DNA from 3 places in the Arhodomonas sp. AD133 genome. Region 1 is predicted to be linked to each of the others. Evidence: riboswitches for the same ligand, from Rfam matches in the RefSeq annotation. Region 1 holds a riboswitch; each other region holds the start of a gene.

Region 1 (10,275 bases):
CCGGCGGGCTGCTCGCCCTCGCCGGAGCGCTGATGCAGGTGCTACTGCGCAACCCCCTCGCCGACCCGTACGTGCTGGGCATTTCCGGCGGCGCCGCCGTCGGCGCGCTCTCGACCATTCTTCTTGGCCTCGGCGCCCTGTGGACCTCCGGCGGCGCCTTCGCCGGTGCGCTGACCTCGATGCTGCTGGTCTTCGGTCTCGCCCACGGCCGTGGCGGCTGGACGCCCACACGGTTGCTTCTCAACGGCGTGGTGGTCGCCGCGGGCTGGAGCGCGGTGGTGAGTTTCCTACTCGCCGTCGGGCCGCCCACCGACGTCCGCGGCATGCTCTTCTGGCTCATGGGCGACCTCGCCACCGCCCCGTCGGCGGCAGGACCGGCTGTGGTACTCATCGTCGGCCTCACCGCGGCACTGGCAGTGGCACGCAACCTCAACCTGCTCGCCCGTGGCGAGCTCCAGGCCCAGGCGCTCGGCGTCTCCGTGCGGGGCTTGCGGCTGCTCATCTATCTGCTGGCCTCCTTGCTCACGGCCACCGCCGTCACCCTCGCCGGCAGCGTCGGGTTCGTGGGGCTGGTCGTCCCGCATTTGCTACGGCTGGCCATGGGGGCCGACCACCGCTTGCTGCTGCCAGCCGCGGTGCTGCTCGGCGGCACGTTCGTAGTGCTCGCCGATACCCTCGCGCGCACCGCCTTCGCCCCGCAGCAATTGCCGGTGGGCGTCTTCTCGGTGTTCATCGGCGTGCCCGTGTTCCTGTTTCTTCTCCACCGTGGGGGTCGTGAGGTGCCGTCGTGAGCCTGCTCGCAGCCGAGGCCCTGTCGGTGTCCATCGCCGGACAAAGCGTGTGCCGGACACTCGATTTCAGCGTCGGCGCCGGCGAATGCTGGGGGGTACTCGGCGCCAACGGCACGGGCAAGACGACCCTGCTGCACACCCTCGCCGGCCTTCGCTCCCCTGACAGCGGCCGGATCCTGCTCGACGGCACATCCCTGACACATCTCGGCCGTCGCGCCATCGCCCGACGCCTGGGGCTCATGCCTCAGGACAACCACGACCCCTTCCCCGCCACGGTGCTGGAGACTGCCCTGATCGGCCGCCACCCCTGGCTCGGGGCCTGGCAATGGGAGGGCGAGACGGACACCACAGCCGCCGAAGCGGCGCTCGACGAAGTGGGCCTCGCCGAGCTCGCCGACCGCCCGGTCTCCACGCTGTCCGGCGGCGAGCGCAGACGCCTGGCGCTGGCCACCGTGCTCACCCAGGCGCCCGCCGTGTATGTGCTCGACGAGCCTAGCAACCACCTGGACCTCCACCACCAGGTGAACCTGCTGGCGCTGATCACCCGCCGGGCGCAGGAGACCAAGGGTGCGGTGGTCATGAGCCTGCACGACGTCAACCTCGCCGACCGCTTCTGCGATCACCTGCTGCTGCTCTTCGGTGACGGCCAGGTCTGCTTCGGCGCCACTGCAGACGTACTCGACGAGACCACCCTCGCCCGCCTCTACGGCCACCCCATCCGGATTCTCAGCGATGGCGACCGGCGCGCGTTCCTGCCGGTCTGAACCATTGCCTCGCCACCCGAGCTGCGGGTGCAGACGTTGACCCCCTCGCATCCGGCGAGTATGTTCCCTGCCACTTTCGCTCCAGGTTCCCGTGCATCGTCACGGGTCGGGGAATCGACGAACGACTCCCCGAACGGGAAGCCGGTGCGCTGCTATCGGCGGCAAAGCCGGCGCTGCCCCCGCAACGGTAGGTGAGCCGGGGAGCCTCGACGCTCCCCACGGACCCGACAGGCCACTGCGTCCGCTGACGCGGGAAGGCGGGTCCGCGGCCGACGCCCGCTCACGAGCCCGGAGACCGCCCTGGAGCGCAACCTTCGACGCTGCGGTGGGCGGTGTCCGGGAAATGGCTTCGTCCGATCTCCCGCCGCCCCCGCATGCCCAACGTCACCCCGGGTGACTGCAGCAGGGGGCTCCATGCACAAACGTCACAGTCTCATCGTCGCGGCGGTCGCTGCCGCGAGCGCGACGGCCGTCGGCGCCGCGGAACGCACTGCACCGCTGGTCGTCACCGCCACCCGCACGCCGCTCACGGCGGACGACGCGCTCGCCGCCGTGAGCGTAATCACCCGCGATGACATCGACCGACGCCAACCCGCGGACGTGCCAGAGCTGCTACGCGGCCTGCCCGGCGTCTCGATCGCGCGCAACGGTGGCCGCGGCAAAGCCGCCAGCCTGTACCTTCGCGGCACCGAGAGCGATCACACGCTGGTGCTCGTCGACGGCGTGCGCATCGGCTCGGCGACGCTCGGCAGCGCGCCGCTCGAACAGTTGTCCGTCAGTGAGATCCAGCGTATCGAGGTGGTCCGCGGCCCACGGGCCAGTCTCTACGGGGCCGACGCCATCGGCGGCGTCATCCAGATCTTCACGCGGCGCGATCGCTCCCACGCGCGCCTCGCCGTGGGCAACCGCGACACCTGGGAGCTCGGAGCCGGCCTCGCCCGTGATGGCGAGCGCGGCGGCTTCGCCGTTAGCGCCTCGGGGCAATCCACGGATGGCTTCGATGCCACCGACGAACGCAGCTTCGCCCACGACCCGGACCGGGACGGCTACGACAACCGCTCGGCCAGTGTCAGCGGCCACTACCAGGTGACCGACACACTGACCCTGCGCGGTCGGGCCCTGCGTGTCGACGGCGAGAACGAGTTCGATTCCACCTCGACCGCCGCTGACGAAACCCAGCAGGTCGTCAGCGGCGAAGCGGACTGGCAACCCACGCAGAGCTGGCGTTCAAGCCTGTCGGTTGGGTCGACCCTGGACGACGTGGACAGCCGCGATTTCGATGGCGACCGCTTCGTCACCCGCCGTGACACCGCAACCTGGCAGAACGATTTCTTCATCGGCGACGATCACATCACCACCGTCGGCGTCGACTACCACGAGGACCGGGTCAGCGGCACCATCGATTACGTCGAGACCCACCGCGATAATCTCGCCGTATTCGTCCAGCATCAGTGGTACGCCGGTGCGTTCGACGTCCAGGGGGCGCTGCGCCACGACGACAACGAAGCCTTCGGTGGCGAGACCACCGGCAATATCGCCGTCGGCTACCGCATCTCACCGGCACTCCGCACCTATGCCTCCTATGGCACGGCCTTCAAGGCACCGACGTTCAACGATCTCTACTATCCGGACACCGGATTCTTCAAGGGCAACCCGGACCTGGAGCCCGAACACTCGCGCACCACAGAGGTCGGCCTGGAAAGCAGTGGTGCCTGGCGATGGCGGGTGGCCGCATTCCACACGGATGCGGACGATCTCATCACTTTCGACGCGAACGCCGCCAGCAGCGTGAACGTCAACGAAGCCCGCATCCGCGGCATCGAAGGCGAGGTCAGCGGCAATATCGCCGGCTTCGGCACCCGTCTGGCAGCGACCTGGCTGGATGCCGAGGACGGCGACACCGGCAACGACCTGCCGCGGCGCCCGGATCTCACCGCGACCCTCGGGATCGACCGCGCGTTCGGTCGCGCCCGTGTCGGTACGGAGATCCACTACGGCGGTGAGCGCTTCGACGAGCTCGCGAACACCACCGAGCTCGACAGCTTCACCGTCGTCGACGTCACTGCCTCCTACGCGCTCAGCGACGCCTGGACGCTGCGGGGCAAGGTGGCGAACCTCCTGGACGAGGACTACCAGACCGCGGATACCTTCGAGATGCCCGGCCGCACGGTGCTCGTCTCCATCGAGTGGCGGGGGGAATAGCGAGCAAGATGAAGTCGACACGAAGACGCGAGGGACACGAGGGCACCCCGCAAGGAACGCTCGAACGCCCTGGTGGACGGTCAACCTCTCCGGGGGTGGCCTGGTCGATTATCGTCGGCCCCTGTGACCGCTCGCCGTCTTTGTGAGCCATCCCATTCATCCACGGAGACCGAAATGAGCGAGGAACATGATCGGGAGGCCTGGCAGCGTGCCCAGGCCCGTACCAAGCGCCTGGTGGACAGCCGCATCGCGCGGGCCACCGAGGACCGCGGCGTGGTGGTGATCAACACCGGCAACGGCAAGGGCAAGAGCTCGTCCGGGTTCGGCATGGTCGCCCGGGCACTGGGCCACGACATGCGAGTGGGCGTCGTCCAGTTCATCAAGGGGGCCTACAGCACCGGTGAGGAAGCATTCTTCCGTCGCACCCCCGAAGTGGACTATCACGTCATGGGCGAGGGGTTCACCTGGGAAACCCAGGACCGGGACCGTGACGTTGCGGCAGCCAACACCGCCTGGGAGCGCGCGGCTGCAATGCTCGCCGACCCCGCCTACGGGCTGGTACTGCTCGACGAGCTCAACGTCGCGCTGTCCAAGGAATACGTGTCCCTGGAGGCGGTGCTGGAAGCACTGGCCGCCCGGCCCACGCACCAGAACGTGGTGATCACCGGTCGCTACGCACCGGAACCGCTGATCGAGGCGGCGGATACGGTGACCTGGATGAAAGCCATGAAGCACGCGTTCAAGGCCGGCGTGAAGGCCCAGAAGGGCGTCGAGCTCTGATGACCGTGCTGGCGGTCGCCGCACTCGCCGTGGCCCTGGACCGCCTCTTGCCCGAACCGGCCCGGCACCCCCTCGGTGCATTCGCCCGCCTGGCCGCCGCCGCGGAGCGACGCGCTAACAGCGGTCCGCGACGCCGCCTCCGGGGCGGGATGGCCGCGGCGGCCCTGATCGCGCCGCCGGCGCTGGCAGCAGCAGCGCTGGCGAGCGTCCCGGGGGCAGGGCTCGCAGTATCGGTTGCCACGCTGTGGCTGGCACTCGGCGGGCGCAGCCTCGGCGAGCACGCCACCCGGGTGCAAGTGGCGCTCGATAGCGGCAATCTCGAGGCTGCCCGCACCGCCACAGGCTGCCTGGTGAGCCGCGACACCGCCGCCATGAGCTCGGAGGAATGCGCGGCGGCAACCGTGGAGTCGGTACTCGAGAACGGCAGCGACGCGGTCTTCGCCGCCCTTTTCTGGTTCCTGATCGCCGGCGCCGGCGGCGTCGTCGCCTACCGCCTGGCCAACACACTGGACGCGCTGTGGGGCTACCGGACGCCGCGCTTCGAGGCGTTCGGTCTGGTCGCCGCGCGCCTCGACGACGCGCTCAATTACATACCGGCGCGCCTGACGGCCGCCACCTACGCACTCCTGGGGAAGGGCCGCGATGCCTGGCGCGCATGGCGACGCGACGGCGACCGCTGGTCGAGCCCCAACGCCGGTCTAGTGATGGCCGCCGGCGCCGGGGCACTCGGGCTGCGCCTGGGCGGTGGCGCACGCTATCACGGCGAGTGGCGTCACCGGCCCGCCCTCGGTGACGGGCGCCCGACCGAGGGAACGGATATCGCACGGGCCACCGCCCTGGTAGAGCGCGGCATCGCCGTCTGGCTGACAGTCATCGCCGGAGGATACGCCCTTGCCTGAACACGGCGGACGACTCCGGGCCGCTGCCCGGACACACGGCATCCCACCGGAACGGTGGCTCGACCTCTCCACGGGTATCGCCCCGTGGTCCTGGCCGGTGCCGGCGATCCCCGACCACGTCTGGCAGCGCTTGCCGGAGCACGACGACGGCCTGGAAAGCGCCGCCCGCGCCGCGTTCGGCGGAGGGGCCTGGCTCGCAGCACCGGGCACCCAGGGGGTTCTCCAGCACCTGCCCCGGGCGCTACCACTGCGGCACGTCACCTGCCCTGCTGGCAGCTACGCGGAGCACGCGGCTACCTGGCAGGCGGCCGGCGCGGTGGTCACCGAAGACGACGATGCCGGCCTTCACGGTGCCGCCGACCACGCGGACGCAGTCGTCGTGGTGAATCCGGATAACCCCAGCGGCCGTCGCCTGGACCCCGCCGTACTGCTCGACCTGCACGCCCGCCTTGCCCGCCGCGACGGCTGGCTGATTGTCGACGAGGCCTTCGCCGACGCCGCCCCGGACGCCAGCATCGCCGCGCTCGCGGGCCTTCCCGGGCTGGTGGTGTTGCGCTCAGTGGGCAAGTTCTTCGGGTTGGCCGGAGTCCGCCTGGGCTTCGTGGGCGCTCCGGCCTGGTTGCGTGAGCGACTCGCGCAGCGATTCGGGCCGTGGGCGGTGAACCACCCTGCGCGCTGGCTGGGCCGGCGGGCCCTGGCCGACCGCCAATGGCAACGCCGCCAGCGGCAACGACTGCAGGCAGCCGCCCGTCGGCTCGATGCGCTCCTCCACCGCCATGGCCTGACCGTGACGGGTGGCACGGCGCTCTTCCGCTACGTCCGCCACCGCCACCCGGCGCGGATGGCCCGCGCCCTCGCCGCGCGCGCCGTGCTGGTGCGCACCTTCGATGCCCCACCGGCGCTGCGCTTCGGGCTGCCTGGCCCGTGTGCCGAATGGCAACACCTCGATGCCGCACTGCAGGAGATCACACGATGACCGTCCGCCCGGCCCCCGAATCCGGCGCAAGGCCGGAACGCCTGGCAGATCTGCGCTCACAGCCGTGGATCGGCGTGATGTGCACGCTGACCTGGGTGGTGCTGGCGCTGCTCGCGACATCGCTCGCCCACGCCACCGTCACCGTCGAGGACGACAGCAGCCGCACCGTACGGCTCGAGGCTCCCGCCACCCGGATCGTGAGCCTCGCGCCTCACACCACGGAGATACTCTTCGCCGCCGGTGCCGGCGAGCGCGTGGTCGGCGCGGTGAGCTACAGCGACTACCCGCCGGCGGCGAAAGAGATTCCGCGCGTGGGCAGCTACGACGCCGTCGACTTCGAGCGCATTCTCGGGCTCGACCCGGACTTGGTGGTCGCCTGGGCGAGCGGCAATGACAGCGCCACCATAGAGCGACTGCGCGAGCTCGGACTCACCGTCTACGTGAGCGAGCCCCGGGCGCTGGCGGCCATACCGCGCACCATCACGCGCCTGGGCCGGCTCGCGGGCACGGCGGACACGGCGCAAACTGCCGCCGAGCGCTTTCGCGAGCACCGGCAGCGACTCGCCGAGCGCTACCGCGATCAGGCCCCGGTACCGGTCTTTTTCCAGATCTGGCACGGGCCGACGATGACCATCAATGGCGAGCACCTCATCAGCCGCGTGATCGAGCTCTGCGGCGGGCGCAACGTGTTCGCCGAGCTGCCGACGCTGGTCCCTCACGTGAGCACGGAAGCGGTGATTGCCGCTGACCCGGAGGCGATACTCGCCGCCGGACGCGATGCCGAGCGCCCGGAGTGGCTGGACGACTGGCGGGAGTGGCCATCGATCACCGCCGTGCGACGTGACAACCTCTTCCACCTGGACCCGGACGTGATCCATCGCGCCGGGCCACGCGTGCTGGCCGGCGCCGAAGCGGTCTGCGAAGCCCTGGCCACGACCCGGAGGCATCGCCCGTGACCGCATCGACGCTGATGATCCAGGGCTGCACCTCGGACGCGGGCAAGAGCGCCGTGGCCACGGGTCTGTGCCGGGCACTCGCGCGACGCGGCGTGGCCGTGGCACCGTTCAAGCCGCAGAACATGGCGCTCAACAGCGCCGTCACCGTCGACGGCGGCGAAATCGGGCGCTCGCAGGCGGTCCAGGCCGCCGCCTGCGGCCTCGAGCCCCATAGCGACATGAACCCGGTGCTGCTCAAACCGAGCGCCGACCGTAGCGCCCAGGTCATCCTCCAGGGCCAGGTGCACGGGAGCATGAGCGCGCTGGACTACCACGCCTTCAAGCGCGCCGCGCGCACCGCCGTACTCGACTCCCACACCCGCCTCAGCGCCCGCCACGAAGTGATCGTCGCCGAAGGCGCCGGCAGCCCCGCCGAGGTGAACCTGCGCCGCGACGACATCGCCAACATGGGGTTCGCGGAGGCAGTGGACTGCCCGGTGGTACTGGTGGCCGACATCGACCGCGGCGGCGTGTTCGCCACGCTGGTGGGCACCCTGGACCTGCTCTCGGCAAGCGAGCGCGAACGCGTCGCCGGCGTGGTCATCAACCGCTTCCGCGGCGACCGCTCGTTGCTCGACCCGGGGCTCGAGTGGTTCACCGAACGTACCGGCAAACCGGTGCTCGGTGTGCTGCCCTACCTCCACGGCCTGCACCTGGAGGCCGAGGACGCCCTGCCCAGCGAGCGCGCGGGCGATGCGGAGCTGCAGGTGGTGGTGCCTGCTCTGCCGCGGATCAGCAATCACACCGACCTGGACCCGCTGCGCCTGCACCCCCAGGTGGCCGTGCACCTCGTCGGCCCCGGCGAAACACCACCGCCATCGGATCTGGCGATCCTGCCGGGCAGCAAATCGGTGCGATCGGATCTCGCCTGGCTCGAAGCCCACGGCTGGCCAGCCTATCTCACCCGCCACCTGCGCTACGGCGGCCGGGTACTCGGCATCTGCGGCGGCTACCAGATGCTCGGCCGGCGCATTGCCGACCCTCATGGGGTCGAGGGGCCGCCGGGCGAGAGCACCGGACTCGGTTGGCTCGACGTCGCCACCACCCTGGCCGCCGAGAAACGCCTCACGCGCGTCCGGGGAACCCTCAACGACGGCGCGGCGGTGGACGGCTACGAGATCCACATGGGCGAGACCGATGGCGATGACCGCCAGCGCGCGTTCGCCCGGCTGGCGGACGCGACGCCCGATGGCGCGCGCAGCGCCGACGGCCGGGTCGCTGGCACGTACCTCCACGGGATCTTCGAGCACCCCGAAGCGCGCGAGACCCTGCTGCGCTGGGCGGGCCTCGCCAGCCCCGAGACCACCGACTACGCCGCTCAGCGCGAGGCGGGTATCGACCGCCTCGCCGACACCATCGACGCGCATATCGACCTCGACGCCTGCCTGCCGGAGATCGCCGGCTGAGTCCGACCATCGTCACGAACAATTCGCCAAGGAGTAAGCGCAACGGATGATTGCATCGAGACGACTCGTCGCCGCATCGACTGCCTTGTCAATGGCACCCGCCGTGCTCGCCACCCCGCCCGACCCGAGCACGGACACCGTGGAAATCACCGCCGAGCCCATCGAGGAAAGCCTCTCGGGTGAGCTCAGCACGTTCGGCAGCCGGGTCGAGGTGATCAGCGGCGAGGCCATCGAGAAGACGGGCGCCACCGACACGGCGCAGGCACTGCAGATGCTCATTCCCGGGCTCTACGTCGCCCCGGAGAACGGACGCTTCGACTACGTGGAGGCCTCGCTGCGCGGTTCTCGGACCGAGGACATTCTCTGGCTGGTGGACGGCGTGCGCATCAATAACCGCCTCTACGGCAGCACCTCGCCGCTGGACTCCATTCCCGCCCACATGATCGAACGCATCGAGGTGGTCAAGGGCGGACAGAGCCTGTTCTACGGTACCCAGGCGCTGGGTGGTGTGGTGAACATCATCACCCGCGGTTTCCGCACCGAGACCGACGGCCGCATCGGCGTGGGCGCCGGCGACCTGGGTGACCGCCACGCCAGCGCGTACGTCAGCGGCGAGATCGACGGCAACCGGCTCGTCGTCTTCGGCTCCCACGACCGCTCCGACGGCTTCCAGCCCTACCGCGACGAACACATCGAACCGAGCGCCCGTCCCGGGGGCATCGATCGCGGCTACCGCGTGACGAGCCTGGGCGGCAAATATCGTCGCGAGATCGGCGACGGCGGCCGGCTGACCCTGGAGACCATTCACAACGACGCCGTGCTCGACGACGCCGACCCCACCGAGACCCACAGCGCCGAGAACGACCGCACCGAGGACATCGTCATCGCCAAGTGGGATCAGTTCGTCTCGCCGTCGTTCAGCTTCTTCCTCAAGGGCTACTACCATCGGTGGGACACCGAATACAGCGAGCTGCGCAACACCGCGATCCCCGGTGAGGTGGAGACGGTCTACGACGCCACGCCCTGGGGCTACGAGGACTACGGCCTCAATGCCATGGGCCGCTGGTTCCTCGACGACGGCGGCGAGGTGGTCTTCGGCGCCGACTGGCAGGAGTATTCCGGCGAGGACGACGTCCTGCTGATCGAAACCCGGACCGAGGCGGTGGGCGCGGTGTTCGCGCAGTACCGGCCGAGGCTCGCGTTCTCGCCGCGCACCCGACTCGCCCTCGGCGTACGCTGGAACAAGGCCGACCTGGGTGGCGAAAACACCGTGTGGAACATCTCGGCCCGCCACCCCCTGGGCGGTGGCCAGTATGTCCGCGGCACCCTGGGCACGTCCTTCCGCCTGCCGAGTGCCTATCAACTCTACGCCCGCGACCCGGATCACCCCCGCGGCAACGAAAACCTGGACGGCGAGGAAAGCCTCAACGCCGACCTGGGATGGGGCGGCGCGACACGCGTG
Region 2 (10,275 bases), on a different contig from region 1:
CATCGCCAGTACTGACGGGAGGCGAGTAGAGATGAACGACCGCACCATCACTTTCATCGGCGGCGGCAATATGGCCCGCAGCCTCATCGGCGGCCTGGTGGCCGACGGGTATCCGGCCGATCGTATCCGCGTCGCCGATCCCAGCGAGAAACACCGCGACGAGCTCACCGGGCGCTTCGGCATCCGCGCGTACGCCTCCAACGAGGAGGCGGCGGACGGCGCCGAGGCCATCGTTCTCGCGGTCAAACCCCAGGTGGTCAAGACTGTCGCCGAGCCCCTCGGCGAGCGCATCCGTGCCCAGGGCAGCGTGGTGATTTCCATCGCCGCGGGTCTGCGCGAGCCCGACATCCGTCGCTGGCTCGGCGGTGACGCCGCCGTGGTGCGCACCATGCCGAACACGCCGTCGATGGTGCAAACCGGTGCCACGGCACTCTACGCCAACGCGAACGTGACCGCGGAGCAGCGGAACCTCGCGGAATCGCTGCTGCGCGCCGTGGGGGTGACCGAGTGGCTCGACGACGAGGCGCTCATGGATGCGGTGACCGCCGTCTCCGGCAGCGGTCCGGCATACTTCTTCCTGCTCATGGAGATGATCGAGGACGCCGGCGTGGATCTCGGCCTACCGCGGGAGAAGGCCCGGCTGCTCACGCTCGAGACGGCGCTCGGCGCTGCACGCATGGCCCTGGAAAGCGATGAGACGCCGGCACGCCTGCGCGAGCGGGTCACCTCTCCGAACGGTACCACTGACGCTGCCCTCTCGACGCTGGAGGACGGTGACGTACGCGCGCTCTACGGCCGCGCACTGAAGGCGGCGGCGAAACGGGCGCAGGAAATCGGGGACATGCTGGGGGAGCAGTAATGGGCAACTACCTGGGGAATCCGCTCGCATTCCTGATCCACACGGCCTTCAGCCTCTACATCCTGGCGGTAATGCTGCGCTTTCTGCTGCAGTGGACGCGGGCGGACTTCTTCAACCCCCTATCGCAATTCCTGGTGCACATCACCCAACCGGTGTTGCGACCGCTTCGGCGAATCATCCCCGGAGTGGGCGGCGTGGACCTCTCCGCCGTGGTGCTCATGGTGCTGCTGCAGGCGGTGTCATTGTCGCTGGTGATGCTCGTCTACGGCGTGACACCGAGACTCGCGTACGTGTTCGTGCGCACTCCGGCGGAACTGCTCGCGCTGCTGTTCAATCTCTACCTGATCGCAATCATCATCCAGGCGGTGCTCTCGTGGGTGATGCCGCCGGATCGCTACCATCCGGCCCAGACCCTGCTCTACAGCCTCACCGAGCCGGTGCTGCGTCCAATCCGCCAGATCGTTCCCATGATCGGCGGCCTGGACCTGACGCCGCTGGTGGCCATCGTTCTGCTGCAGGTGCTCAAGATGCTGGTGATGCCGCCGCTCAACCACGTGGCACCGCCGCTGATCTGACGCCACGAGAGGCCTCACCGCCCGAGCGCCGCCGCGGCAACGCGGCGGCTGTCTTGCAAGGCCCCGCGCGTCTGCTAGTATCGGCTGCTCGTCTACGCTTAGGGCCTCCCAGCGAATGCCAGAGACCATCCCGCGCGATTCCGTCGGCTTGGTGGCACCGCGCCACGCACGCTTCGACGAGCCGCTGGCCCTCGAGTGCGGCCGCGAGCTACCGGGCTACGAGCTGGTCTACGAGACCTACGGCGAGCTCAATGCCGATGCCAGCAACGCCGTGCTCATCTGCCATGCGCTGTCAGGTAATCACCATGCCGCCGGTTACCAGACGCTCGAGGATCGCAAGCCCGGCTGGTGGGAGACTTGCATCGGGCCGGGCAAGCCCATCGATACCAACCGGTTCTTCGTCGTGTGCTGCAACAACCTCGGTGGCTGCCACGGCTCCACCGGCCCGGCTACCGTCAACCCGGCCACCGGCGAGCCCTGGGGGCCGGATTTCCCCATGGTCACCGTGCGCGACTGGGTGGCGAGCCAGGCCCGCCTCGCCGACCGCCTGGGTATTCACCGCTGGGCGGCGGTGGTCGGCGGCAGCCTCGGCGGCATGCAAGCACTACGGTGGACGATCGACTTCCCGGAGCGAATCGCCCACGCGGTGGTGATCGCCGCCGCCCCAAAACTCTCGGCGCAGAACATCGGCTTCAACGAGGTCGCCCGCCAGGCCATTCGCTCCGACCCGGACTACCACCAAGGGCGCTATCAGGCTGCGGGCACGATCCCGCGCCGGGGGCTCATGCTCGCGCGCATGCTCGGCCACATCACCTACCTCTCCGATGAAGCCATGCGCGAGAAGTTCGGCCGCGAGCTACGCGAGGGCAAACCGGACTATGACTTCCACTTCGGCGTGGAATTCGAGGTCGAGAGCTATCTGCGCTATCAGGGGCGTGCGTTCATCAACCGCTTCGATGCCAACACGTATCTGCTCATGACCAAGGCGTTGGACTATTTCGATCCGGCCGCCGCTCATGGAGGGGACCTCTCGCGCGCGCTGGCGCACGTGCAGGCCAAGTTCCTGGTGCTCTCGTTCACCAGCGACTGGCGATTCCCGCCGAGCCGCTCCCGCGAAATCTTGCGCGCGCTGCTCGACGGCAACAAGGATGTGAGCTATGCCGAAATCGAAGCCGATCACGGTCATGACGCCTTTCTCATGCCCATTGACCAATACCTGGCGGTTTTCGGCGGCTACATGAGCCGAGTGGCCGGGGAGGTCGGGGCATGACGGGCTTGCGTGCAGACCTGCAGGTGGTCGCCGACTGGATCGAGCCCAACTGCCGCGTGCTCGACCTCGGCTGCGGTGAGGGCACACTGCTCCACTACCTCTACACCACACGCCGGTGCACCGGCTACGGACTGGAGATCGACCCGGAGAAGATCCGCCACTGCGTCGAGCGCGGCGTCAACGTTCTGCAATCCGACCTGGATCAGGGGCTATCGGACTTCGACGCCGACTCGTTCGACTACGTGGTGATGACCCAGACGCTGCAATCGGTGCGGCGCCCGGATCTCCTGCTGGACGAGATGCTGAGCGTCGGCCGCGAAGGCATCGTCACGTTTCCCAACTTCGGCTACTGGCGGCTGCGCTACTATCTGGCGGTGCGCGGACGCATGCCCGTAAGCGGCGCGTTGTCCTACGCCTGGTACGAGACGCCCAACATTCACCTGTGCACACTGGACGACTTCGAGAAGCTCTGCCACAGCCGCGGCATCCGCCTGCTCGAGCGTGAAGTCCTCACTCACGAGCTACGACGTCCGCGAGTGGCAGGCATCCTGCCGAACCTTTTCGCGGAGGTCGCGCTCTATCGGTTCCGGCGGCGCTAGTGCCCCGGAACACGAATTCGTTGCCTTGATGAGCACCCCGGTCTCGCCCGGGGCAGAGGCCGTATAATCGGTGGGAGTACGCACACAGACCGCGAGGGAGAGCCAAATGCCGATACGCGCCGTCCTCCGCATCGTCGCCGTCGTTGTGCTCACCGCCGTGGCGCTACCCGCTAACGCCGAGCGCCTGCGGCGCTTCGGCGACTACGAGATTCACTACAACGCTATCGCCACCGCGACGCTCACGCCGGAAGTCGCCCGCGCCTACGATTTGGTGCGCAGTCGCGGGCGCGCGCTCGTGACCGCGAGCGTGCTGCGCAACGGCGATCCCGTGGCAGCGACGATCGAGGCGAGCGCTGAAAACGAAGTCGGCCAGCGCCGTACCATCCGCATGCGCAAAGTGGCGGAAGGCACGGCGATCTACTATATCGGCACCACGCCGGTGAGTCCGCCGGAGAGACTACGGGTGGAGCTGCGCGTGCATCCCGCGGGTACGGCGCAGACCCACGCCCTGACGTTCACGCAGTGGTTCTATCCTGAACAATAGGGTGCCGTCGGTGTTTCCAGTGCGGTGAGCCTGGAAACCGTCGACCGGATCCAGACGGGGGAACCGTCGAGGAGAGAGAGAATCGCCATGGTTGCCACCTGGCTGATCAGCCACCCGGCCTGCCTCGACCACGACACGGGGCCGGGCCATCCGGAAAATGCCGACCGCCTCCGGGTCATCCTGAATGCACTGTCGGCCCCACGCTTTGCCGGGCTGGCGCGCCACGAGGCCGAGCGGGCCACTATCGAGCAGCTCGCACGTGTCCACGAGCGGGGGTACGTGCAGCGTATACTCGCCGATATTCCCGAAGAAGGTCTCCGCAACCTGGATCCGGACACCGTGGTCAGCCCCGCTAGCGGCGAAGCAGCGCTGCGTGCCGCGGGCGCGGCCTGTCAGGCCGTCGATGCGGTGGTCTCGCGTGAAGCCGACCGCGTGTTCTGTGCGGTCCGGCCACCGGGGCATCACGCCGAACCCGCACGAGCGATGGGATTCTGCCTGTTCAACAATATCGCGGTGGCCGCCGCCCACGCCCGTGCCGCCCACGGCCTACACCGCATCGCCGTGGTGGACTTCGACGTGCACCACGGCAACGGCACCGAAGCCATGCTTGCCGGCCGCGAGGGCTTTCTCTACGCATCCACGCACCAATGCCCGCTATTCCCCGGCACGGGCCGACGCCAGGACAATCGCGAATCGTCGCTGTACAACGTGCCCCTGGTCGCCGGCTGCGACTCGGAGCTCTTCCGGACCCATTTCCACAACGAGATCGTCACCGCGCTCTCGCGCTTCGAGCCGGAGCTCATCCTGATCTCGGCGGGTTTCGATGCCCACGCCATGGACCCCCTCGCCGGGCTGGCACTCACCGAGGAGGATTACGCGTGGGCCACCGAAGAACTCGCGGCGGTCGCGGACTACTGCAGCGGCGGGCGCATCGTCTCGACCCTGGAGGGCGGTTACGATCCACGTGCCCTGGCGGCGAGCGCGGCGGCCCACGTGGGTGCGCTCATGGGTTAGGCGCTGATTGCTTTCGACGCACGGGCGCGCCTACTCGCCATGATCCAGCACCACATCCTCCGCGGTGAGCCAACTCACCCGCGTGGTGCGCATGAGCTGACTCCGTGGCCAGCACGGATACACGGTCTGATGACTGGCGAGCAAAACGCCGTCCACACTCTCGTGGGCATCGAGCAACTGACCGACGCGCACCATTCGCCCCCAGGCCAACGGCGCGTAATCCGCCCGGCGCAGGCAACCCGTGGCGTCGGCATACCATCGCTGGTGTGTCGCGGGAACCGGGAGATCGCTGGATAGATGAACATCGAGACACTCCAGGCGTCCGTCGTCCCCCTCGCAAGTGCCGACAGGCTCGACAGCAACGCCGGAGCGGCAGAGCATCAACGGCAGCAATAGCGCCTGCCACGTGCACAGGCCGAGTACGTAGAGCAGGTCGAGACCATCCCACACCATCCAGTGGCGCAACGAGCGCGTCACACTGCCCGGCGCCCCACGCTCGCCGATCACCGTGCCGTCGTCGCTATGGATCCATACCCGTCGGGGCTCGAACACCCCCGTGCGGCCGTCACCAGTGAACGGCGTCACGCTCATGCGAAAGCGCTGCGGCTCGAGCACCACTTCCGCGTCACGTAGGGGGCGTGGCTGCATATGCGCCAGGAACAAGCTGCCCCCCATGGACACGCGCGCACTCAGCCGTCTGAGCCTCCGCCAACCCGCGTCACCGCCGTGGGCGCGAAGAATACGCTCGCGCAGGTCATTCATCGCTCGCTCCTTGCGTGCTCTCTCACGCTGAGTGTAGTGCGTTGGCGCCCCGATCCCCGCCTGGGCTGGTTCTGTACAATAGCAGCCTGTTCACGTATGCGTGCGGCAACCGGAGAGCAGCATGGCCCGCAAGCCGGAGACCCTCAGTGCCACCATCGTCGCCCAGTCGCGGCTGTTTCGCGTCGAACAGCTCGATCTGCGATTCGCCAACGGCACCGAGGTGGTATTCGAGCGCCTCGCCCCCGGGCGGGGCGGCGGCGCGGTACTGGTGGTACCGGTCACCGGGGACCGGGAACTGGTGCTCATCCGCGAATACGCCGCCGGCACCGGCCGCTACGAGCTCGGCTTGCCCAAGGGGCTCGTGGAAGTCGGCGAAGACCCCATCGCCGCCGCCAACCGTGAACTGCGCGAGGAGACCGGGTTCGGCGCCGAACGACTGGAGACACTCCACCATCTGACGCTCGCACCCGGCTACATGGCACACAGCACCCAGATCGTGCTCGCCCGCGGCCTCTACGAGGCACCGCTGCCGGGCGACGAGCCCGAACCCATCGAGGTGGTGCCCTGGCCCCTCGCCGAGCTGACAGAGCTGCTTGCCCGCCCCGATTTCACCGAGGCGCGAAGCATCGCCGCCATCTTCCTGGCACTCGAACGACTGCGCACTGAAACCGAGGAGACCCCGTAGTGAGTCTGGACGACGCGACCCGACGCGAACTCGCCGAACGCCTGCTGCCCCTCGTCCGCGAGGCCGGCGAACGTATCCTCAACATCTACCGCCGCGATTTCGACGTGGAGACCAAGGACGACGACTCCCCCCTCACCGAGGCGGATCGCGCCGCCCATACCTGTCTGAGCGAAGGCCTCGCCGCGCTCGAGCCCCGACTTCCCGTGCTATCCGAGGAAGGCGCGCAGACCCCCTACGCGCAGCGCCGCGAATGGTCCGCCTACTGGCTGGTGGATCCGCTGGACGGCACCAAGGAGTTCGTGAAGAAAAACGGCGAATTCACCGTCAACGTCGCCCTTATCGAGAACGGGCGCGCGACCATTGGTGTCGTCCACGCGCCGGTGCTCGGGCGCACCTGGACGGGTGTCAACGGTGATGGTGCCTGGCTGGAAGCCGATGGTGAGCGCACGCCCATCCACACGCGAGCCGCCGGCGATGGCCCCTGGACCGCGGTGGTCAGCCGCTCCCACCGCGGCGAACGGGTCGACGCCCTGCTCGAACGCCTGCCGGGATTCGAGACCACGTCCATGGGCAGCTCGTTGAAATTCTGTCTCGTCGCCCAGGGCGAAGCGGACATCTATCCGCGCTTTGGCCCGACCTCGGAATGGGACACCGGCGCCGCACAGTGCGTGGTCGAGGCCGCCGGCGGTCGCGTGCTGCGCACCGACGCCACACCGCTGACCTACAACACGAAGGAATCCGTCCTCAACCCCGACTTCGTCGCCGTGGGCGACCCGTCCGTGGATTGGGCGCGCTATCTGGAAGGCTTTCCGGTGGAGGAGCGGTAAAGGCGCGGCCGGGCCGCGCCTTAATGGAAAGTTCCGAGTTGCAAGTGGCGAGTTGGAAGCGCCGCGCGGCACGCGGCACTTTTTGCTTCCAACTTGGCGCTTTGTACTCGCGACTGCCACTAAGCCCCGTCTTGGTGACCCGGGAGCCTCAGAACGGCGGCGATCAGCCCCTGAGCACTGAGCCCGTCGGCGAGTTCCAGCGTGCCGTCACTGTCCAGCAGGGTGCCGGCGCGATGTTGCGCCAGCATCACCTGAGCCCAGACCGGGGCCCGGCCGCACCGCTCCATATCCTTGAGGGCCGCTATCAGACTTTCGGATTCCGCCTCGCCGAGCCATTCGGGACCGGTGCCGGGCAGCGGCACGGTAATTCCGGCCAGGTCGGGATGATCGATACCCGGCCAGCGGAACGGCACGATGCAGGCACCGAGCCCCTGCAGCGCACTGCGCAATGCCGGGGTCAGACAGCTGTCCGGAATCAGGGCACGCAACGACTGCGCGCCACCGTGGTTCACGGCAAGTGGTTCGTCGGATGGATCGTTCAGTGGCAGATGATGTGTGTGCATGGGCTCCTCCCGCTGGTTACAGGGGTAAGGAGCCGGCGCGGGTACCCGGATGACTGAGCACCGGAAACCTTGGCGCGAGGCTCCCGTCGTCGTCTTCGGCGGTACTCGGGCTCGGCGATGGTATCGCCACACCGTTGCGCGACAGCCCCGGATTCTCACCGGTGTTCCCCGCCGGACACCCATTTGTTGGGCATCCGCTGAAGACCACGCCCAATATATAGGGTTCGCGTCACATTCTCAAAGTGGTTGCGGCGCGGCGAAGCCACGCCTTGGTGAAAAGCTCAGAGTTTCAGTTTGAATGTAGCGCGTCGCCCCCGCGGTGCCGTTACCACCCGTGACTTGGCACTTTCAACTCGGAACCCGCAGGTTGGATGCCGCCACTCAATCCCCCCCTTCCCGCAGCAACCGCATTGGCGAGACGCGATAATAGCGCCGGGCCGCGAGGCCCCCGGCCAGCCAAACGGTGGCCACTCCAACCACGGCACCGCCGAGCAGCGCCAGCGGGCGCACGGGGTAGTCCAGATCGAAAAGGCCCTCGGCGACGAACACGCCTGCCGCCGTGGCCATGCCGCCGGCGATGAGACCGGCGACCGCCCCCAGCAACCAGAGCTCGTAGCGAGCGAGTCGACGCACGTGACGACCAGTGGCACCGAGCGCACGCAACAGGGCACTCTCGAAGCGGCGCTGCTCGCCGGTGATCTGAAGGGCGGCGAGCAGCACCAGCACCCCCGCAACCAGTGTGAGCAAGGACATGAGCTCCACCACCCGGCTACCCTGATCCATGATGGCGCGCACGGTGCGAAGAATCGCTCCCACGTCGATGGCGGTGACACTGGGGTACTCCCGGACCAAACGCACGATGAGTTCATCCTCGCCGTCGGGCAGATAGAAGCTCGTTAGCCAGGTCCGGGGCAGCACGTCCAGCGTCCCCGGCGAGGCGACCACGAAGAAGTTCACATTGAAACTGTCCCAGTCCACCTTGCGCAGACTGGTGACCGTTGCACTCACGCGCTGACCGGCCACCTCGAAGGTGAGCGCATCGCCGAGCGCGATACCGTAGCGTTCGGCAAAGCGTTCCTCCACGGACAGCTCGCCCGGCGATGCGGCTCCGTCGTCCCGGGGCCACCACGACCCGGCCACGACCTCGTTCCCCGGCCGGGGCATGCGCGCCCAGGTGAGGTTGAACTCCCGCCGTCCTCGCCGGCGTCCGGCCTCGCCACGCTCATCGCCGGACGCGGGCGCGGCGATGCGTTCGCCGTTCATGGCCACCAACCGGCCCCTTACCATGGGCGAGAACCCGGCACGCACCCCGGCCTCGCGCAGATGCTCGCGCACCCCCGGAAGCTCGTCAGGCTGGATATTGATCAGGAACTGATTGGGCGCATCCTCGGGGATGCGGTCCCGCCACGCGTCGAGGAGATCGTTGCGCACCACGGCGAGAAGAAAGAGCGCCATCAAGCCGGTGCCGACGCCCACGATCTGCACCACCGCGGTCCACGGCCGACGACTGAAACCGGTGAGCCACATGAGGCGGCCGCCGCGCCGGCGCGCCAGCCGACGCACTGATACGACCGTGACCGCCGCAGCCGCGGAGAGGGCCGCCAGCGTCACCGCCAGCGCCCCGAACACGTAAAGCGTGAGCCGCCACTCGCCGGCCTGCCACCCCATGAGGGCGAGAATCACGATCGTGGCGGCCGCCACCGGCAGTCCGACACGCAGCACTCCGCTGCCAGCCTCACGACGAAGAACACGCATGGGCGGGACATCACGCAGGCGCAGCAGCGTAGGCAGCGCGAATCCGAACAGCGCCGCGAACGCGGTGAGCCAGCCAACGGCGAGAGGGCGCCAGCCGGGCGGCGGCACATCGCGCCCGATGAGATCGGCGACGACGGCGAGCATGGCCGCATGCACGGCGAAGCCGAGCAACGCCCCCAGGGCACCGGCGATCAAGCCGAGCCAGAACAGCCGCGCCACGAACAGGGTGGTCAGTTGCCGGCGCGTGGCACCGACGGCCCGCATCACCGCCACGGAGAGCACCTGACGCTCGGCATAATGCCGCACGGTGAGCAATACGGCGACGCCGGCGACGATCACGGTCAGCAGCGCACCGAGCCCCAGGAAGCGGCGCGCCTTGGCGACAACCTCGGAGACCCCGCGTCGATCATCGGTCGGGGTTTCGACCTCCACCGCGTTGCCGTGGCGGGCGACCAGGGTGTCCGTGAATGCCACCAGCGCGTCGTCCGGCCCCGCCAGCAACAGCTTGTAGCGTACACGGCTGCCGCGCCCGACGAGTCCGGTGCCGGCAAGGGCGTCATAGGGCATGAGCACGCGTGGAGCGAGACTGTTGAAGAAACTCCCGCGGTCTGGCTCGAGAGTGAGCAGACGATCGATTCGGAAGGTGCGCTCGCCGAGCTGAAGGTCGTCCCCAACCGAGAGCTCCAGCAGCCGAAGCAGCCGGGGCGCTACCCACACGCTGCCCGGGTCGGGCGTCTGCCGGGTCACCTGCTCCGGCGCATCCGGCCGGGCGCGCACGCGCAGGTCGCCGCGAAGCGGGTAAGCCGGCGTGACCGCCTTGAT
Region 3 (10,275 bases), on a different contig from region 1:
TGCCGGTGCTCATCCTCGCCTGGTCGAAGAGGGACGATACCGATGGCGTCTGACACCCACCGCGCTCTAACGGCACCCTTCGTCAACCCCGCCGACGCCGCGGACACGCCCCGTCACCTACCCGGGGCGGCAGCGCATACGGGGGCGGGAGCGTCTGCCGCCAGGGATGGCGGCAGTCGAGCCTACAGGGACGTATTCACGGCGTCTCCCGCCCCCGTATGCGCCGTCGCCCCACCCCGCACGGTCAACGCGCGTGCCAGGACCGCGGACGCCACACCACGAACAGTGCTGGACCCAGTTCCGCGCCAGCAAGGAGGCCAACCATGACCGGCACCGTCTGGGGCATCGGCGTCGGCCCCGGCGCCCCCGATCTGCTCACCCTGCGCGCGGCCAACCGCCTGGCCGCCGCCACCACGGTGTGCTACATCGCCGCGCCCAACCGGCCGTCACGGGCGCGCGCCATCGCCGCGCCCCACCTCCGCGAGGGTGTCGACGAGCTGCCGGTGACCATCCCCATGAGCAAGGATCGCAGCGCCGCACAGTCTGCTTACACGGAGGCCGCCGGGACACTCGCTGCCCGCACCGCCGCCGGTGAAGACGTCGCCGTGCTCTGCGAGGGCGACCCACTGCTCTACGCCAGCTTCGGCTACCTGCGCGAACACCTGAACGACGACGTTCCCGTGGAAGTCGTGCCGGGCATCTCCTCAGTGGGCGCCGCCTCGGCGCGGATCGGTCGCGCCCTCACCCGCCAGGACGAAGATCTGGTCGTGCTCACCACCCGCAGCAGCGACGGGGCGATCCGCGCCGCCCTGCGGGACCATGCCGCAATCGCCATCCTCAAGGCGGGCCCGCAACGCCAGCGCCTCGCCGGACTCATCCGCGAGAGCGGCCGCGCCGCCGATGCCGTGTACCTGGAGCAGGTGGGCGGCCCGGAGGAAACACTCCACGCCGGCCTAGAGGACCTGCCCTCAGGTCGTGGGCCCTATTTCGCCATCTTCCTGGTCTTCCCCGAGGCGTCGGCGTGAGCACACCGGTCATCGTCAGCCTCACCGAAGCGGGAAAGGCGTTCGGCGAACGCCTCGTCCCGCTCTGCGCGGGGGCCGAGCACCATCACCGCCCCTCGCCTTTCGGCGAGCGCGTGCGCGCCTGGTTCATCGAAGGCCGGCCGTTGGTACTGATCACCGCCACCGGCATCGCGGTACGCACGCTCGCGGCAGTGATCGGCGACAAACGCCAGGACCCGCCGGTGCTGGTGCTCGACCAGCACGGCCGGTTCGTGGTGCCCCTGCTCGGCGGCCACGACGCCGGCGCCAACGACTGGGCCCGGCGCCTCGCCGAGCACCTCGGCGCTCAGGCGGTGCTCACCACCGCCTCGGCTTACACGCACCCCATCTGGGTCGCCGGCCTCGGCTGTGACCGCGGCTGCCCCCGCGAAGACATCCAGGCCGTGCTCACGGATGTGCTCACCGCCGCCGGGCTCGACGCCAACGCGCTGGCGGGCCTGGCGAGCGTCGACCTCAAGGCGGACGAAGCCGGCATGCTCGCGCTCGCCGGGGACCTGGACCGCCCCTTCACCACCTATCCTGCGCAGGCGCTACGCGCTCATGAGGACGCGCTGTCCGAGCGCTCCGAGCACGTCTTCGCCGCCGTCGGCTGCTACGGCGTCGCCGAGGCCGCCGCGCTCGCCCGGGCCACCGAGCTCGGTAACGGCCACGCGGAGCTGGTCGTCACCAAGCGCAAGAACCGGCGCGCCACCGCAGCACTTGCGCGCAGCTACCCGGAGATCACCCATGGCTGATACCGCACCCGAGACCGATGCCCCCTGCCTGTGGGTCGTGGGCACCGGCCCCGGCGACACCGCCCACCTGACGCCGGCCGCGGCCAACGCCGTGCGTGCCAGCACCGACGTGGTGGGCTATGGTCTCTACCTGGACCTGCTCGGCGACCTCATGGACGGTCGCGAGCGCCACGAAGCCCCGCTGGGCGAAGAGACAACGCGCGCCGAGATGGCGCTGGACCTCGCCGCCGACGGGCGGACCACAACCCTCGTCTCCAGCGGGGACGCCGGCGTCTACGCCATGGCCAGCCTGCTGTTCGAGCGGCTGGCACAACGGTCCGCCAGCGAGCGTGAACGCGTTCGCATCGAAGTGCTACCCGGCATCTCCGCGATGCAGACCGCCGCGGCAAGGGTGGGTGCCCCGCTGGGCCACGACTTCTGCGCCATCTCCCTGTCGGACCTGCTGACGCCGTGGCCCGTGATCGAGCGCCGCGTACGCGCCGCCGCGGACGGCGACTTCGTGGTCGCCTTCTACAACCCGGCCTCCCGGCGTCGCGACTGGCAGCTTCCCGCCGCGCTGGAGATCCTGCGCGCCGCCCGGCCGGCCGACACGCCGGTGGTGGTGGCGCGTAACCTCACCCGCGAGACGGAAGCGATCACCCGCACCACCCTGTCGGCGCTGGACCCGGCGCAAGTGGACATGCTCTGCGTGGTGCTGGTAGGCAATGCCCAGACCCGGGTGATCGATGACTGGGTGTATACGCCCCGCGGCTATGCAGCCAAAGCCTGACAATGACGAGGCCTGGAGAAGTGGTCGGGGCCGAGGCGCGGACACCGCCGTCGGGGATCGGCCGGCTGCCGGTCGTGACCCGGCGTGCCATCCCCCGGCCCCAAACGTTCGCTGACAGCAGCAGGCCCTGAAGGAGGACAACCCGTGAAAGTCTATTTCATCGGCGCCGGCCCCGGCGACCCGGAGCTCATCACGGTGAAGGCGCAGCGGCGCATTCGCGAGTGCGGCCTGGTGCTCTACGCCGGCTCCCTGGTGCCGCCGCCCGTGCTCGAGGACGTCGCCCCCGACGCGGAGGTGATCAACACCGCCACGCTCTCCCAGGAACCCATTATCGAGCACATGCGCCGCGCTCACGAGCAAGGCATCGACGTGGCGCGGGTGCACTCCGGCGACCCCTCCATCTACGGCGCCGTCGGCGAACAGATCCGGCGTCTGCGCGAGCTCGGCATCGACTACGAAATCATTCCCGGCGTTACCGCCGCGAGCGCCGCCGCCGCGGAGATCGGCTGCGAGCTCACGCTGCCGGACGTCGCGCAGACGGTGATCATGACCCGCTACGCCGGCAAGACCTCCATGCCCGACGGCGAGGCGTTGAGCGACCTCGCCCGCCACGGCGCGACGCTGGTCATCCACCTGGGCGTCACGCGGCTGCACCACATCGTCGAGGATCTGCGCCCGCACTACGGTGGCGACTGCCCGGTGGCCGTGCTCTGCCGTGTGGGCTGGGAGGACGGCGACCGCGTCGAGGGCACGCTGGACACCATTGTCGAGCGGGTACGGGCGAAGGGCTTCACCCGCACCACCATCATCCTGGTGGGGCGCGTGCTCGCCATGGACGGATTCTCCGACTCGTTCCTCTACCGCGCCGACAAAGCCCACTACTACCGCCCCCGCGGGCGCACCGGCGCCGCCCGCGGCGCGGCGCGACTGCCGGGCAACGAATGACCATGGGCACCCTGGCACTGTTCGTCGAGCTCGAAGGTCGCGACTGCCTGGTGGTGGGCGGCGGCGAGACCGCCCGCCGGCGGGTGGCCGCCCTGCGCGGCGCCGGCGCACGAGTGACCGTGGTCGCCCCGCGGGTCGCGCCCGGTCTGGCCGAATCGGCCGCGGATGGTGACGTCATTCATCACCCGCGCCGTTTCGAGCCAGCGGACCTCGGTGGTATCTGGCTCGCCGTGGCCACCACCGGCCACGCCGAGGTGGACGGCGCCGTCGCCAGGGCGGCAGCCGAGCGGGGCATACCCTGCGAAGCGGCGGCCTCACCGACCGGTTCCTGCCGTTTGCCCGCCACCATCGATCGCGGCCCCGTGCACATCGCGGCCGCCCCCATCGCGGAGACAAAGACACCGGCCGGGCAGGTGGACCTGGTGGGTGCCGGCCCCGGGGACCCGGGCCTTTTGACGCTGGACGCCCTCGCCGCCCTACAGTGCGCCGACGTCGTACTCCATGACCGGCTGGTGGCGGACGAAGTGCTCGCACTCGCCCCGCCCGAGGCCGAGCGGCACTACGTGGGCAAGGCTCGGGCTCGGCATAGCTACGAGCAAGGCAGCCTCAACGAGCTCATGGTCGAGCTCGCGCAAGACGGCCGCCACGTCGTACGGCTCAAGGGCGGCGATCCGTTCGTCTTCGGCCGCGGCGGCGAAGAAGCCGCCTCGATCGCGGCGGCAGGCATTCCCGTACGGGTCATCCCGGGCATCACCGCGGCCGGCGGCTGCGCCGCCTATGCGGGTATTCCCCTGACCCACCGCGACTATGCCCATAGCTGCCAGTTCATCACCGCCCGGCGGCGCCACGGCGCCATCGAGCTGGACCGCGACGGCCTCGCCCGGCCGCGGCAGACGCTGGCGATCTACATGGGCCTCTCCGCCCTGGGCGAGGTGTGCGACGAGCTCACGGATGCAGGCCTCGCGCCGGCGACCCCCGCGGCGCTGGTCGAGCGCGGCACCCTCCCCGATCAGCGGGTGCTCACCGGCACCCTCGCGAATCTACCGGATCGCGCCCGGCCGCTGGCGCTGCGCTCGCCCACGCTGCTCATCGTCGGCGACGTGGTGCGCCTGCACGCGGCGCTTCACGGTGAGCGTGACGCCAGCCCGCCCGTTCCGGCCCTGGAGTGATCGCGGTTCCCGCCATGAGCGCCGAGCGCACCGCCAACGGCCCGTCCATGCGCCCGGAAACGCCCGAGCGCCGCGGCCCGCTACGCACCGGCTTCACCACCGGCGTGTGCGCCACCGCCGCCGCCGTTGCCGCCGCACGCCTCACGCTCACCGGCTTCCGTCTGGGATCTGTCCACGTCACGCTGCCGAGAGGCCGCAGCGCCGACATGGCCATCCACGACCTAAGCGCCACCAACGACGGCGCCGAGGCCGGCGTGATCAAGGATGGCGGCGATGACCCCGACGCCACCCACGGTGCCCGTGTCTGGGCCCGGGTGATTCCCGAGCCCGAAGAAGACGTGCGCTTCCGCGCCGGCGCCGGCGTGGGCACCGTCACCCGCAGCGGGCTGACCGTGCCGGTGGGGGAGCCGGCCATCAACCCGGTGCCACGGCGAATGATCCGTGAGCACCTGCTGGCGCTCGCCGACGAACACGGTCATGCCGGTGGCTTCAGCGTCACCGTGGGCGTCGATGACGGCGAGCGCATCGCCCAGCGCACCATGAACGCCCGGCTCGGCATCCTGGGCGGTCTATCGATTCTGGGAACCACGGGCATCGTCCGCCCGTTCTCCTGCGCCGCCTACATCGCCTCCATCCATCAGTCCGTCGACGTGGCCCGCGCCAACGGCCTGGAGCGCATCGCCGGCTGCACCGGTTCCACCAGTGAGGCCTTCGTCCGCACCCGCTACGGCCTCGGCGACATGGCGCTGGTTGAGATGGGGGATCTGGTGGGCGCGCTCTTGAAACACGTCCGTCGCCATCCCGTGCCAGCCGTGATCCTCGCCGGCGGGTTCGGCAAACTCAGCAAGTTCGCCGCCGGGCACCTGGATACTCACAGCCGCAAGGCGCCGGTGGACTTCGACTTCCTCGCCGCCCAGGCCGGCGAAGCAGGCGCGGAAACGGCGCTGCGAGCCGAGATAGCGTCGAGCAATACCAGCATGGCCGCCCTCACCGCCTGCCAGGCCGCCGGTATCCCCCTCGGCCAGCGCATCTGTGCACTGGCGGCGGCACAGGCTCGTGGTTATCTCCCGGCTGGCACCGCGCTCACGGTCTGCGCCGTGGACCGCCAGGGCGAACCGGTGGGCATCGCGGAGGCCCCGTGAGACTGCTGCTGCTCGGCGGCACCGGCGACGGCCGCTCGCTCGCCGCCCGCCTACACGCCGACGGCCACGAGACCATCTACTCGGTCGCGGACCCACAGGCCCGGCCCCACGTCCCCTGCCCGGTGCACCGCGGCGGCTTCGGCGGCGTCGACGGGCTCGTCGACTACCTGCAAACACACCGCATCGAGCGCCTGCTGGACGCCACCCACCCCTATGCCGCAACCATCAGCGCCAACGCCCGCGCCGCCGCCAGTCGCGCGGGGATCGCACTGTGGGCGCTCCACCGCCCGCCGTGGCGCCCCGGCCCCGACGACCGCTGGCACTACCTCGCCGACATCCATGCGCTACCGGCCGCGCTCGAACGTTACCGGCGACCGCTTTTCACCATCGGCCCCGGTGCGCTGGATCTCGCCCCCGTGCCGCCGCACCAGCACTGGAACGTGCGCTGTCTGCCGGACCACGGACGCACGGTACCGACGCGCTGCACCACGATCGAGGCGCGGGGCCCTTTCGCGCTGGACGACGAGCGCGAGCTGATGGACCGCCTGGAGACGGATGTTGTGGTCACCAAGAACAGCGGAGGCAACGCCGTCGCCGCCAAGCTGGTAGCCGCCCGCGAACGCGGCATTCCGGTGCTGCTACTGCGTCGACCACGCCTGCCACCGCCGGACCGCAGCTTCGCGAGCGCCGCGGTACTTCGCACGGCTTTGCGAGCGGAAGAGGCAGGCAGCGAGTAAATAGTTGAAAGTCTCAAGTCGAAAGCGACAACGGCGCCGCGGTCGATGGCGGATTGCGCTACGCTCCATCCACCCTACGAGAGGCGCCGCTCACGCCATCAACGGAGTCGTCGCGTAGGGTGGACGGAGCGCAGCGCAGTCCACCACCACAAATGAGCGAAAGCGGCGTAGGCCGGCTCCAGGCGAGCGTCAGCGAGCTCGAAGCCGGCATGAGTGATCACGGCCGAAGGCCGTTCCTCAGTTACAGGTTCAACGCTGCAAGTTCCAGGTCGCGAGCGGCACCGGCACCGCGGCTGCCAACTCGCCACTTTCAACTTGAATCTTGGAACTTTCCACTTACTAATCTTCTCAGAAGTATTGTCATGCGTCAGCCGGTCTGTGCGCCGATGGGGCAAGGCGCGAGGCGCGCCGTGTAGCCGGGCTACATAAGCGGTGAGCAACGCAGATCCCATCGGCGCACAGACCGGCCCAAAGGGAGCGCCACAGCGACCCGGTGGCGGCGTTGCGCTCGCTTGACGTGACCCAGCCACGCCGGCGCGAACGCGCCTTGCCCCCGGGCCGCTGTGGCGCTCTGACGTATGACAATACTTCTGAGAAGATTAGTAAGGTCCGGCTTCGCCGCCTTCACGCCCATGCCGGCATCCGATGCGCTACCACGCACGGGTGCCGGCCTACGTCTGCTTGAAACTTGCAACTCCCGACACACCGCCGGTTTGACCCGCACGCGCCCCGCCGCCTACCATTCGTCGCTCAAGGTGCTCCCTGTCGGGAGAGAATCGGGAAAGTGGTGCGCGCATCGTGGTTGCGCAATTCCACTGCTGCCCCCGCAACGGTGATCGAGAGAGATGCCTGCACGAGCCACTGTCGTCGGACGGGAAGGCGCGGGCGTCGCGGAAACGCCCCTCTCGTAAGCCCGGAGACCGGCCTTGACGCCATCAACCCATGGACAGCGCACGGGTGAGTGCGTGAGGAATGGATATGCAACAACACACCTCCGCTATCGCGGTCGACGCATCCCCCGGAACCCTGGTTCAGCTGGCCGCTGCCGCGGCGCTCGGTATCGTGGTGCTGTTCGCCGTGGGCTTCGCCCCGATGAGCGAATTGCACAACGCCGCTCACGACACGCGGCACTCGGTCGTCTTCCCCTGCCACTGACGGGCACCGCGCACCAGCGCGCCGCCATTCGGCGGCGGGCGCGCCGCAACCACTCCGGCTAGCCCCACGCTAGCCCGCTCCCCCCGTCCCCGACGGGGAGGCTGTGTCAATCGATTTCGTTATCCAGGGGGATGAATGCTCTTTCGACGCATCCTGACCGCCGCGCTCGCGGTAAGCATCGTCACGGGGCTCGCGTTCGCGCTGGGCCAGCACTTCCAGGTCAGCCAGCTCATCTACGCTGCCGAGGCCTTCGAGGGCGGTGGCGCCGCGGAAGCCACCCACCACCAAGACGGCGCAGGCCATGATGCCGAACACGGCCATCACCACGGCGAGACCGCCGCGGACCACGGCCACGCTCATGGCCACAGCGGCGAAGTCTGGACGCCCGCCGATGGCGGCGAACGCATTTTCTATACCGCGCTCTCGGATATCTTCGTCGCGCTGGCCTTCAGCGTTCTCATGCTGGTGGCCATGTCGGCGACCCATCTCTATCGCGGCACCACGGTCGGCCCCGCCCGGGGGCTTGCCTGGGGCGTCGCCGGCTTCGCCGTGTTCTTCGCCGCGCCCTCGCTCGGCCTGCCCCCGGAGCTCCCGGGCATGCAGGCGGCGGGCCTGCAGGCACGCCAGCTCTGGTGGATCGCCACGGTGGCCTGCACGGCAGCGGCCCTCGGGCTGTTCGTCTTCGCCCGTGGATGGAAGAAGGCCCCCGGCGTCGTGCTCCTCGCGATTCCCCATCTGGTGGGCGCGCCCCATCCCCACGGTGGCGCCTTTGCCGGCATGGAGCCGGACACCGTGGCGGCCATGAGCGAGCTGCACCAGCAGTTCATTGCCGCCACCGCGGTGACCAATGCCGCCTTCTGGCTGCTGCTCGGCCTCGCCTGTGGCTGGGCCATCCAGAACTGGGTACTCCGCGATGACCGCAACGCCGCATAGCCCCGTCTTTCCGTTCACCGCGATCGTCGGCCAGGAGCAGCTCAAGACGGCGCTGATCCTGGCGACCATCGCCCCGCGTCTCGGGGGCGTACTCATCAGCGGCCCCCGCGGCTGTGCGAAGTCCACGCTCGCCCGGGGCCTCGCCGACCTGGACCCGGAAACGGCCGAGCGGTTCGTCACCCTGCCGCTGGGCGCAACGGAAGAGCAGCTCATCGGCAGTCTGGACCTGCAGCAGGCCCTCGACGACCAGCGCGTCGCCTTCAACCCGGGCCTGCTCGCCAGGGCCCACGGCGGTGTGCTCTACATCGACGAGGTCAACCTGCTGCCCGACCCGCTGGTGGACTCCCTCCTCGACGTCGCCGCCTCCGGCGTCAACCACGTCGAGCGTGACGGCATCAGCCACCGCCACGCCGCGGAATTCCTGCTCGTGGGGACCATGAACCCCGACGAGGGGGAGCTGCGCCCACAGCTCACCGACCGCTTCGGCCTGGCGGTGGCGTTGGACAACTCGAGCGACGTCGCCGAGCGCACCGCCATTGTCCGCCGCCGCCTCGCCTTCGAGCGTGACCCGGAAGGCTTCCTCGCCGAGCATGCCACCGCTCAGCAGGCGCTGCGCGACAGCATTCGCGCCGCCCGGGAACGGCTCGACGGCGTCGCCTGCCCCGAAGCGCTGGAGGAGACCATCGCCGAGCGCTGCATCCGCGCGGGCGTGGAAGGCGTCCGTGCCGACCTCACCTGGCGACAGGCGGCCGCCGCCCACGCCGCGTGGGAGCGTCGCGACTCCGTAACCGAGGCGGACGTGGACGCGGTCGCCGAGCTGGTGCTCCACCACCGCCGGCGCCACGACGACGATGCTCCCGGCACGCCGCCGGCGAGCGGTGGTGACAACGGCAACGGCGGGCAGGGCAACTCCGGGGCCAATGATAGCGACGGTGGCGACGCCGGCCACGGCGACTGGGGCGGCATGCCGCCGCAGGCGGTGAGCCCCCAGGGCCGACGCCATCTGCCGCGGGAGACGGCGCCGGCCGAGCCACCTCCGCGAACCGCTGCAAAGCCGCCGGCGGCACCGAGCGCCGAGCAGGGCGCCGGCCCCGCACAGGGTCGTCGGCACACGAACACCGCGGCCCCCGACGCAAACCGGGTCGACTGGTTCCGCACCCTGGCCGCACCGGAAAACCACCGTGGCGAGGGTCTGCGAACCCTGCGCTACCGCCCGCCCCGGCAGGCGCCGACGACCCTCAACTGCGTGCTTCTGGACACCTCGGCCTCCACACTGAGCCATCGCGCCCTCGCCCAGGCCCAGGCGGTGGTGCTCGGCATCGCCGAGCGCGCCTATCGCGCCCGCGAGCAGCTCGCCATCCTCGCCTTCGGCAACGAACGCGCGGACTGGGTGCTGCCGCCGCGGCGTGCACCCAAGGACTGCGCGATCCACCTGGAGCACCTCCCAGCCGGTGGCGGCACACCCCTGCGCGAGGCCCTGCTCACGGCGCGACAACGCATCGACCGACTGATGCGCCGCCATCCCGGGCTCGCGTGCCGCACCTACCTGCTCACCGACGGCCGCAGCCGCGACGCGGTGGACGACATCGCACTGCCGCCGCGGGTGTGGGTGATCGACACCGAGCAG

The links. Region 1 has a riboswitch for cobalamin ahead of ACPEES_RS13630 (TonB-dependent receptor domain-containing protein). Riboswitches for the same ligand answer to the same signal wherever they lie in the genome.
Region 2: another riboswitch for cobalamin. It lies ahead of ACPEES_RS08520 (hypothetical protein); the one in region 1 lies ahead of ACPEES_RS13630 (TonB-dependent receptor domain-containing protein).
Region 3: another riboswitch for cobalamin. It lies ahead of ACPEES_RS17725 (CbtB domain-containing protein); the one in region 1 lies ahead of ACPEES_RS13630 (TonB-dependent receptor domain-containing protein).

The regions. Positions count from the first base shown of each region.
Region 1 is NZ_JBNAZM010000023.1:28,651-38,925, reverse strand. Features, by position in the region: gene ACPEES_RS13640 (FecCD family ABC transporter permease) at 1-791, shown strand, start outside; gene ACPEES_RS13635 (ABC transporter ATP-binding protein) at 788-1,555, shown strand; cobalamin riboswitch at 1,622-1,873, shown strand; gene ACPEES_RS13630 (TonB-dependent receptor domain-containing protein) at 1,970-3,757, shown strand; gene cobO (cob(I)yrinic acid a,c-diamide adenosyltransferase) at 3,932-4,537, shown strand; gene cbiB (adenosylcobinamide-phosphate synthase CbiB) at 4,537-5,436, shown strand; gene cobD (threonine-phosphate decarboxylase CobD) at 5,429-6,412, shown strand; gene ACPEES_RS13610 (cobalamin-binding protein) at 6,409-7,368, shown strand; gene ACPEES_RS13605 (cobyric acid synthase) at 7,365-8,813, shown strand; gene ACPEES_RS13600 (TonB-dependent receptor plug domain-containing protein) at 8,860-10,275, shown strand, end outside.
Region 2 is NZ_JBNAZM010000010.1:80,604-90,878, reverse strand. Features, by position in the region: gene ACPEES_RS08570 (YggS family pyridoxal phosphate-dependent enzyme) at 1-15, shown strand, start outside; gene proC (pyrroline-5-carboxylate reductase) at 32-859, shown strand; gene ACPEES_RS08560 (YggT family protein) at 859-1,434, shown strand; gene metX (homoserine O-succinyltransferase MetX) at 1,550-2,704, shown strand; gene metW (methionine biosynthesis protein MetW) at 2,701-3,303, shown strand; gene ACPEES_RS08545 (DUF4426 domain-containing protein) at 3,410-3,847, shown strand; gene ACPEES_RS08540 (histone deacetylase family protein) at 3,935-4,861, shown strand; gene ACPEES_RS08535 (hypothetical protein) at 4,892-5,623, opposite strand; gene nudE (ADP compounds hydrolase NudE) at 5,745-6,308, shown strand; gene cysQ (3'(2'),5'-bisphosphate nucleotidase CysQ) at 6,308-7,135, shown strand; gene ACPEES_RS08520 (hypothetical protein) at 7,255-7,698, opposite strand; cobalamin riboswitch at 7,779-7,915, opposite strand; gene ACPEES_RS08515 (ABC transporter permease) at 8,080-10,275, opposite strand, start outside.
Region 3 is NZ_JBNAZM010000039.1:16,564-26,838, reverse strand. Features, by position in the region: gene cbiE (precorrin-6y C5,15-methyltransferase (decarboxylating) subunit CbiE) at 1-53, shown strand, start outside; gene cobI (precorrin-2 C(20)-methyltransferase) at 324-1,025, shown strand; gene ACPEES_RS17760 (cobalamin biosynthesis protein) at 1,022-1,798, shown strand; gene cobJ (precorrin-3B C(17)-methyltransferase) at 1,791-2,567, shown strand; gene cobM (precorrin-4 C(11)-methyltransferase) at 2,712-3,512, shown strand; partial or broken gene ACPEES_RS17745 (precorrin-2 dehydrogenase/sirohydrochlorin ferrochelatase family protein) at 3,509-3,877, shown strand; gene cobA (uroporphyrinogen-III C-methyltransferase) at 3,926-4,681, shown strand; gene ACPEES_RS17735 (cobalt-precorrin-5B (C(1))-methyltransferase) at 4,729-5,823, shown strand; gene ACPEES_RS17730 (precorrin-6A/cobalt-precorrin-6A reductase) at 5,820-6,560, shown strand; cobalamin riboswitch at 7,298-7,503, shown strand; gene ACPEES_RS17725 (CbtB domain-containing protein) at 7,539-7,715, shown strand; gene ACPEES_RS17720 (CbtA family protein) at 7,851-8,648, shown strand; gene ACPEES_RS17715 (AAA family ATPase) at 8,629-10,275, shown strand, end outside.